3 regions of the Alteromonas sp. W12 genome follow, and region 1 is predicted to be linked to each of the others. Evidence: predicted binding sites of a transcription regulator. Region 1 holds the regulator's gene; each other region holds the start of a gene.
What was found. Region 1 encodes FNR, which switches genes on or off when oxygen is low (the NO sensors DNR and NnrR bind a similar motif). Its sites were predicted from a motif close to TTGATCTAGATCAA; they were not measured.
Positions count from the first base shown of each region.

Region 2: a site for FNR is predicted at 2,188-2,201, ahead of AWH61_RS14280 (PRC-barrel domain-containing protein). Genes of this name have one in related genera too.
Region 3: a site for FNR is predicted at 1,817-1,830, ahead of AWH61_RS11405 (OmpW family outer membrane protein). Genes of this name have one in related genera too.

Region 1 is NZ_LQXH01000014.1:15,356-18,634, reverse strand. It holds gene uspE (universal stress protein UspE) at 1-727, opposite strand, end outside; gene fnr (fumarate/nitrate reduction transcriptional regulator Fnr) at 972-1,709, opposite strand; gene AWH61_RS19340 (sulfite exporter TauE/SafE family protein) at 1,755-2,414, opposite strand; gene ccoS (cbb3-type cytochrome oxidase assembly protein CcoS) at 2,401-2,631, opposite strand; gene AWH61_RS19330 (heavy metal translocating P-type ATPase) at 2,633-3,279, opposite strand, start outside.
Region 2 is NZ_LQXH01000009.1:159,233-162,511, reverse strand. It holds gene AWH61_RS14295 (LysR family transcriptional regulator) at 1-314, opposite strand, end outside; gene AWH61_RS14290 (rhodanese-like domain-containing protein) at 371-721, opposite strand; gene AWH61_RS14285 (ArsR/SmtB family transcription factor) at 906-1,217, shown strand; gene AWH61_RS14280 (PRC-barrel domain-containing protein) at 1,314-2,063, opposite strand; gene AWH61_RS14275 (MaoP family protein) at 2,256-2,612, opposite strand; gene AWH61_RS20160 (hypothetical protein) at 3,012-3,179, shown strand.
Region 3 is NZ_LQXH01000008.1:2,937-6,215, reverse strand. It holds gene AWH61_RS11420 (DNA topoisomerase family protein) at 1-131, shown strand, start outside; gene tsaC (L-threonylcarbamoyladenylate synthase type 1 TsaC) at 176-781, shown strand; gene hemF (oxygen-dependent coproporphyrinogen oxidase) at 778-1,710, shown strand; gene AWH61_RS11405 (OmpW family outer membrane protein) at 1,944-2,624, shown strand; gene AWH61_RS11400 (group II truncated hemoglobin) at 2,749-3,180, opposite strand; gene aroE (shikimate dehydrogenase) at 3,179-3,279, shown strand, end outside.

The DNA of each region.
Region 1 (3,279 bases):
TTACTACACATTTGTTGTCAGGAATACCGTACTTTAACGCGTGACTACGCATTTCCTTTAAATGATGATTTTTTACCGCGTCGTGATAGGTATCGGGGTCGAACTCAGGCACTTCTATGGCGATATTAAGTGGTGTAGAAGGGTAACTGTTGACCAAATTTACGCTCCCTTTCAATAAAGAGGCGTAGTCGTTAGCAATGAGGGTGAGCTTATCGTTAAGTGCGGCATGCTCATCGTCTTCACTGCCTACGTTTACTGCAGCAATAATCTCTCCTCCTTCTGGCCAGTCGTGCTCTTTAACGAGCAATACTGGGCGAGGGCATTTACGCATTAAATGCCAGTCGGTGGGGGTGAAAATAACAGAAGCAAGATCGTCGTGCTTTTTGGTTGCCTTTACCACTAAATCTATCTGATTGTTTAGGGTGTAGTAAATAATCGACTCATACGCACGATTATTCCATTCTACAACGATATCAGTTTCAGTGAATCCTTGTTCTCTTAAGTGGGTGGCAAGCCATTTTGCATGCTCCTTTGTAACTGCATCGCGCATTGACTCGCGCTCATCCGGGCTAAGCATGGTCGTCATATCATAAGATAAGTCGTATACCACCATCATGGCGGTAACTGAAGCACCTGTTTTTGAAGCGAGTTCATAAGCACGGCTTAGTGCAGGTTGGTTATCGCGCTCGGCATCTACCACGGCCAGAATTCGTTTACACTCAATCATAACGTCCCCCTAACTACGAAACTTAGTAGTGGCTGTCGAAATCGAAGTTTTCTAATACTAACTATAAACGACATTGGGAAAAACGTAAGTTGTTTTAGATCAAGAATTTTACGAGGCGACCATGAGTGAAGCTACCGAATTGAATATGGAGCAACCGGCGTGGCGCTGAAAGGGTAGATAGGTGGCTAACACTGGTCACAAAAAAGCGCGCTTAGTGCGCGCCTTATTTAACACCTAAAAACGGCTAACCGCAGACAACGCTAGGGCCGTTAAGCGCCGCTAGTTTGGTGTTTAGCCTATCGAAATCCAAAATAGTAATAAGCTTGCCGTCTACTTTTATGATGTTGTCTTTTTGAAAACGGCTTAACAGACGACTAATCGTTTCAATCGTTAATCCTAAATAGTTTCCAATTTCGTTGCGCGTCATGGTTAAGTGGAATTCTCTATGGGAAAAGCCACGCTCTTCAAAGCGTTGCGACAGGTGTGAGATGAAATACAGTAAGCGCTCTTCTGCAGTTCGCTTGTTTAAAAGCATGATCATGTCGTGATCTTGTTTTATTTCAGCACTCATGAAGCTCATGATTTGGTGGCGCAGTTTTGGAAATTGCACTGACATTTCGTCGAGGGTCTCGTAGGGAAGTTCACACACCATGGCAGTTTCTAACGCAGAGGTATAGCTTTGGTGTTTGTTCTCTCTTAATGCATCGAAACCGATAATGTCACCAGGAAAGTGGAAGCCGGTAATCTGTTCTTCACCTTCGGTATTAGTCACAAATGATTTGAATGAACCGGTTCTCACTGCAAATAGAGAACGGAATTTATCACCAGTTTGAATCAGCGTGTCACCTTTATGAAGCGGCTTCTTGCGTTCAATAATATCGTCAAGAGACTCGATTTCTGTTTTGTTTAACGCCACCGGTAAACACAGGTGACTGAAACTACAGTTTTGACAGTGAATAGAAAATTGGCTTCCTTTGCTCATAATGCACGCTCTCTAAAAGAATACCCGACAATAATACACCCATTTTTAAACGATTGCGCCATGAATAAGATAAGCTGCATATATTGCCATTATTACCGCAATAATTTGTCTAAAATGGTTATGTTGAAAACTTCGAACAATATATTGGCTACCAGCGCTTGCAGCGAGCAAGGTGGGTAATGTACCCAAACCGAAGAAGAACATAATAGCAGCGCCTTCTAGCGCGTTACCCGCCGCGAGAGACCAGGTAAGTGTGGAATACACCAAACCGCAAGGAAGCCAACCCCAAATAAAACCATAAGGCAACGCACTTAAAGGGGTCTTAAATGGCAAAAAGCGTTTTGAAAGCGGCTGGACTTTGGAAAATAGGCCTTTACCCGCATTTTCCAGCACTGTTAAGCCAGTCCACCACTTACCCAAATAACACGCCAGTAGAAGCAACATGATTCCGCTAAGTAGGGAAAGGGCATAGTTGGCAAGAGGTATATAATCTGCTGCAATTTTTCCAAGTGCCCCGGTTATTGCTCCGGCGATGGTGTAGCTCACTATACGTCCCATGTTATAGGCAAGGGTATAGGGTAGTGCTGAAGCGCCTTTAGGCGATACCATCCTTAGCGCAGCGACAATTCCACCGCACATTCCCACACAGTGAACTCCACCGGCTAAGCCGATAAGAAAGGCAGAGAAGTAGTTAATCCCTTCCATGTGGCGCTTGGCTTTTGTCTACTTTACTGTCTTGAAGTTGCTTGCGTTGCTCAGCTAGCTTTTTTTCTTCTGGCGGAAGATCATCGTCAAACAGTATGCTATACCCTTGGCGATCCAAATCTTCAAATTGATTGGTTTTCACCGCCCAAAAGAATATCACGATAGCGACGGCAACAATGATGATGGCGATTGGAATTAATACGTAAATAATACTCATGCTATTTGCTCAAAAGTCGCGTTGAGTTTGTGACCACAATGATACTGCTTAACGACATACCAACAACAGCCATCCACGGTGAAAGTAGGCCTGATACGGCGAAAGGTAAGATCAAAACGTTGTAACCTACCGACCAGCCAATATTTTGCCTTATTTTTTGCTTCACTTGGTGCGCAGTTCGAATAAGTTCTGGTACAGAAAGCAGCTGATCGCCAAGCAGTATCACGTCGGCGGCAGTTTTAGCCACGTCTGTGGCATTACCCACTGCAATTGCCACATCAGCGCTGGCAAGAACTGGAGCGTCGTTAATACCGTCACCCATCATCATCACTTTCGCGCCAGATTGCTGCATAGCTTGAACGGCTTCGTACTTTTGCTCAGGTGTTAGGCCACCTTTAGCGGTCGAAATTGGCAATGGTGCGGTAAGCGCATTAACGTTTTGCTGTGTATCACCACTTAAAACGGCGAGGGTATGGCTTTTAGCTAATATATCGAGAGTTTCTTGCGTATCTTCTCTTAGTGAATCCTTTACTTCATACGCCGCCATAATACGCCCCTTAACCGTGAGAAACACGTTAGCTGAAGGGAACGCTTCAATGAGTTTTAGCTGAGATTCGTGAACGCTGAATGCTACAGAACCCATAGAAA
Region 2 (3,279 bases), on a different contig from region 1:
GGAAAAATAATATCCACCGCTATGCGTAAAGTTGTTTCTGTGCCAGATTGAAGGCTATTGGCAACGGCCTCGAGCTTGTGCGCTTCGCTCAGCAAAAAAGAGGCACGGCGATACATAAGTTCGCCTTGCGGAGAAAGCTGGACTTTACGTCCAATATTCTCAAACAACGACACACCAATAGCGTTTTCAAGCTTTTGAACCGCGTGGTGAACGCTCGATTGACTTTTGTGAACTTCAGCAGCAGCTTGATTAAAGCCGCCTGCATCGACGACGGCTTTGAACATTCGCCATTGTTCTAACGTAGATTTCAGCATACAGCGCCTTAAAACTCTTAATTAACGATACTTATAGCATACACGTGGTTAAGAAGTCATTTTCGGTTTGCTTGGTTTATCGTGGGTACAGGGCATGTCACCACCGAAACGTTCTCATAGCCCATTTTTATAAGTTGCTCTGCTGCTAGTTTTGCTCGAATGCCCGATGCACAGTGAATATAAAGTGGCGCTGAAGCATCTTTAAACTGTTCCAGTGCCTTCATTTCGAGCACGCCGCGTGGTATGTGAAGCGCAGAAGGTACGGGCTGATTGGCGACTTCGGCACTCTCCCGTACATCAATCAGTATACCGCTATTGTTTCGGCACTCACTGGCCGCTTGCTCCGCAGATACAGTGCGTAAGTTATCGTCTATGTTTTCTATCCGAGTCTTCATGTCTATAAGCATACTTTTCCTTTTTGCCTAAACTTGGTTAAAATAAGTAAAATCTAATATATTGATGTCAGCGTAATAAAACAATGTAAAATACAGGGATTCGTCGCATAAATTGGCAGGTCGGCAAAATGTCTTATACTTTAGTATAGTAAATGGCTAAATTGGTGCCGAAATACTTTACAGATAGAGAGTGCTTATGTCCGAGGATATGGTAATAGGTTCAGATGATATAATGGAACACGCTGCGGAAGCCGAGATCTTCCTAAAGCAATTCGCGAATAAAACACGCCTTATGGTGCTTTGTTCGTTGCTGAAAGAGGAAAAATCGGTAACCGAACTTCTCGAAGTTGTTAGCGTCTCGCAGCCAGTGATTTCTCAGCATCTTGCTTTATTGCGAGAATCAAAGATGGTGGCCACAAGAAGGGAAGGTCAAACTATTTACTACCGCTTAGCAGACGAGCGCGTCAAGCGTTTGATTGCTTTGATGTACGAATTTTTTTGCGAGTAATCTTCTTTTTGTATCCTAAGCTACAATGTCCGCCTTCAACAACGGACATTGTAAAGTTCCTAACTAAAAATCGCCAACAGTGACATTCTTCGGTTATTAATTTCCGTTTTTATTCAATTGCTCGCAAAGCATAGGCACATAGCCTTCTTCAGATATTTTTTCACTTTCCACTTCAGGTCTATCAACCAATTCGTCGTGACTTAAATTGACTACTACGCTGTGCGCCGCCCAGTCGATACTTTCAATATCGCTAGGTAGAAGTGCGAGATGTTTGCCACCCGGAAGCCAGTTGTTGGTATCTACCACTAGCATGATTATCTTCCAGCTCTCGGTGTCAATGACGAAGTTACTGATGTGGCCAACGTTATCAGTGGTTGTAGCAACTTCATATCCACCAACTTCGCCCACTGCTCTTAGGTGGTTGGTGCTCTTTTTCGGGTTTTCAGTTTCAGACTCTTCAGCGCGCTGTAATTCGACCAGTTCATTTGGATGTGCGAACTCCCCCCAAGCTCCTGGTCCAATCCAATAGTATCCGTAACCAAAATATTTGAAGAGATTTTCTTCGTATTCACGTGACACAGGCTTATGTTCGTCAATAGAGGGGCTGTTTTTTAATGTATCAACTGTCATATTGATATGAACAGACTCACTATCTTCATCTAACTGTTTGACAGATATAGGTGATATCACCACTTTACGGCTAAGCGGTAGCCAAGTATTGGTATCTGCGACCAAGTAGCGAACAGTGAAGGTTTCGTCATCGAAAAGGATATCGCGGATGCCGCCCACTTTGTCATCAAGGGCATGTATAGAAAAGTGAGTAAGCTGTTTTGAACTAATGATCATCGTTGCGCCTCCTTTGCATGGGCTCGTTTTTCAGAATGAAATGCACAATTCACTGCACATCACTCTGTATTACTACTAAGTGTAGACAGTCCTTAATGTTTCTTCATTTTGTTCTTGTCTGAAGTTGATTGAGATCATTTGTTCAATAACAAAAAAGCTCGCCGGAGCGAGCTTTTTAGTAATGCTGTAGCATTATGCTACATCGAATTCTTCATCAGAGTAGTCTTCATCATAGTCTGATTGGTTACTCGCACTGCTGTGAAGGGTGTAGAAGTGCTTTTTGCCCCTTGCTAATCTGACGTATTTCGCCCAGGCTTTTTCTAGGTTATTGATAGCTTCAACTTTACCCGTAACGAATTCGACGAAGTGTCTCTCATCATCACTTTCAGGCGACAATTCGCCACTTTCAAGTCCTAGCAGTGTTTTGCCGTAGTGGGTTAGAAGATCGGCTTCAGTAATACTGAAGTCACCTGATTTACGAAAACCGTATGGAAACTTCTGACGGTCAATATAAGGTTTTGCAGATTGTCGAATAGCTAAACTTTTCATGTTGTACCCAACGTAATGTTTTGTTCAGCGCACTTTTAAGATAATTAAAAACGAAGATAAAACAAAAGATTTTTCTCTTATCAATAAAAAATTTTTAACGGTATAAAATCTAACACTAAATTTTAGATTACGTTTGAAAAGTATACAGAAAGTGCGAGGGAATAACCTCAAGCGTGATATGTCTAAGTTTTTGAAATTAAAGTGAAATGTAAGTTTTTATTTATTGGCCCTGCAATGGGCGTCGCTATTAGACGAGCGTAAATGAGTTGGAGGTTAAAAGTCTATGAAAATCACTGATGGGAATAATCAAAAATTCTTGTCGCTACGATGATTAAAATTCGTTTTCTATTTTGTCGCTTAAGATAATAATTGAGGTGTGTTAACAACCCAGAGAAGTCAATGAGTAAAGACTATCGTTACCAGCGTGATGAATGGGACTCGGTAGAAGAGGAAGATTTTCACGCTAAAAAGCCAAATCCCAAACGTCAAAGTACTGTAAAGGAAAAGCAGAAGCGTGACCTGCAACGCCGTGACAAACAGCGTCGCCTGCACCAAGAAGAGTATTAATTCAGCGAGTTGGTGAAATTTTAATAAAGCGTACCGTTTATAGCGGTGCGCTTCTGTGCTTTTGTGTTTACTTGCCGTATTATCTGTGTCAATTTAGACC
Region 3 (3,279 bases), on a different contig from region 1:
ATCCACAATGTCGATATGTGCTAAATTTCACGCCGGTTAATGAAAGCTGCCCAGACTGCGGTTGGGGAGTATTGATAGATAAAAAGGGGCAGTTACAGTGTCCTCAGCCTAGTTGTGGCTTTAAAAAGTAATTATACGAACAACTAAAGAAGAACTATACGTAGAGATTAAAACCATGTCTGATATCCAAAATGGGAACGTAAACACGTTTACCCCCGTTGAGGCTAACTCACCTGAAGTAGACCCTGTTGTTGCCGCATTCCAAGCTGGCAGTTTAATCGTTTATCCAACCGAAGCGGTAATGGGCATCGGATGTGACCCCGACAATGAAGCCGCTGTAAATGCGCTGTTAGAGATAAAACAGCGACCGGTAGAAAAGGGCGTGATATTGATTGCAGCAAACTACAGTCAGCTACTGCCTTATGTTAACGACAACGCCATTCGCCCTGACAGACGCACCGATATTTTTTCGAGCTGGCCAGGCCCTAATACTTGGCTATTACCTAAGTCGTCATCTGCGCCAGTTTGGTTAACCGGCAAGCATAGTAAAATAGCGGTGCGCGTAACTAATCACCCTGTAGTAGTGGAATTGTGCAACAAGTTAGGTAAACCGTTAGTTTCTACAAGCGCTAACCTGACCGGCCAACCGCCTGCCACCACCACTGAAGAAGCAAAAGCCGTATTCGCTGATTCCGTTTTTTATGTAGAAGGGGAAGTAGGCGGTGCAACTAAACCCAGTACCATTCGCGATGGTGACACAGCAGAGGTAATAAGAGCATGACATCAGCAGAATTACTGGACGGTAAAAATGCCGCTGAAGTAATAGAACAAGTAAAAAGCTATTTACTAGGGCTGCAAGACACCATTTGCCAAACCCTTGAACTTGCCGATGGTAAGGGCCAGTTTGTTGAAGACAGCTGGCAGCGAGAAGAGGGTGGCGGTGGCCGCTCTCGAGTACTAAAAAATGGTGCGGTGATTGAACAAGGCGGCGTTAACTTTTCCCATGTGTTTGGCAGTCAAATGCCGGCATCAGCAACGGCTAATCGGCCTGAATTAGCAGGAAGAAACTTTCAGGCTATGGGTGTATCACTCGTTATTCATCCACATAACCCGTATATCCCCACGTCACACGCTAATGTTCGCTTTTTCATTGCAGAAAAAGAGGGCGAAGCACCTATCTGGTGGTTTGGCGGCGGCTTCGACTTGACGCCATTTTATCCGTTTAAAGATGACGTTGTACACTGGCATGATACCGCTAAAAAATTATGTAAGCCGTTTGGCGATGATGTCTACCCTAAGTATAAAAAGTGGTGCGACGACTACTTTTACTTAAAGCATCGCAATGAAACCCGCGGAGTGGGCGGTTTATTCTTCGACGACCTGAATGAATGGGGCTTTGAACAGTCATTTGCATTTATGCAGGCTGTTGGTAATGGCTTCATCGATGCTTACGTTCCTATTGTTGAGCGCCGTAAGCAAACCGATTTCGGCGAAAGAGAGCGTGATTTCCAACTTTATCGCCGGGGCCGCTACGTTGAGTTTAACCTTGTATTCGACCGAGGCACTTTATTTGGACTGCAAACCGGCGGGCGCACCGAATCTATCTTAATGTCGATGCCGCCGCTAGCGCGCTGGGAGTATTGTTATACACCTGCACCGGGTAGCGCCGAAGCCAAGCTGACAGACTGGTTAAAACCTACTGATTGGTGATTAATTATTAAATAAGGCTGCGCTTAAATCCTTAAGCGGACCGCCGATAGCAGCTTTCACCTTTAATGACTAAAAAACGCCGCATTAACGTTAATGCGGCGTTTTTTTGATCTATATCAAGGTCGAATATCTTCAGTGTTTCAGTGAGTTATCAAGCTTGCGCTGGATCAATGTTTCTCATAACTACAGGCGTAAAGTAGCCCTATCTTAGTTAACCACAAATGAGACATATCATGCGCAAACACTTTTTATCTGCATCTGCACTTTGCCTTACTCTTGCTGCACTCTCACCTTTAGCTAGCGCTCACCAGCAGGGCGACTGGATTGTTCGTGGCGGTCTTACTACCGTTGCTCCTGACGAATCTACCTCTAACATCGTCGCGGGTGGAACTGATCTTGGCGTGGCCCTTAATATCGATAACGATACTCAGCTAGGTTTAAATGTAGCGTACTTTATTACTGACAACATTAATATTGAGCTGCTTGCCGCAACGCCCTTTAAGCACGACGTTAATTTTTCTGTTGCTGATCCGTTAGGGACGGGTAATCAGCTTGGTGAAGTCACGCATCTTCCTCCTACGCTTACCGCAAACTACTATTTTAATGATGCCAGCTCTGCGTTTCAGCCGTACATTGGTGCAGGTATCAACTATACCTTTATATTTGATGAAGAGTTTACAGGTGCGAATGAAACAGCTGGCTTAAGCGACCTTTCGCTTGATAATTCATTTGGCTTGTCAGCACAGGTGGGAATGGATTACCAAATTGATACCAAATGGCATGTCAATGCATCGGTTCGATTCATTGATATAGATACCGAAGCAACCTTTAAAGTGGGTGATGCTGCTGGAAAGGTAAGTGATATTGAAATAGATCCTTGGGTGTATACCTTATCGGTGGGTTACACATTCTAATTATTAGTCTCACGCCTTATTAACTATTAGGCTTTCACAATTGCACTACTTTATGCGCCATAAAGAGCGTAGACAGTAACAGGGGAGTTGCGCGTTAAAAGGTTAACCCTTTCAACGCGCTTTTTTATTTCGTATTCACCATGTGATTGGCGAGTTGATCAAGTGCGTCTATCAACTGTTGAGCTAAGGCGATATCTTCAACCGTTTTAAACATGGCTTTTCGCATACAATACATCCACTGAGCTTTTAACTCTGGTGTTACGGTATAAGGTAGGTGGCGTGCACGCAGACGCGGGTGGCCATACTGCTGCTGATAATCATCAGGACCACCAAGCCATAAACTTAAATAGAGAAAGAACACGTGGCGAATTCTGTCTAATGGCTGGGGGTGAATAGCTAGCAGTTCATTGGCGAGTGGATCGGTTTCCATTATGTCGTAAAACGTATTTGCTAATTCCCGTACTTTCTCCTCTCCACCTATACGTTCATATGGTGTACTCTGCGAAGCACGATTATCGCTTTTCTTCTTTATATTAAATAAGTCTCGTATTCCCATGAAAAAATTCGCTGTATTCGGAAATCCTATTGCACAGAGTTTATCACCAACTATCCATCAAATGTTTGCTGAACAAGTGGGAGAAAAGATTTCTTATGA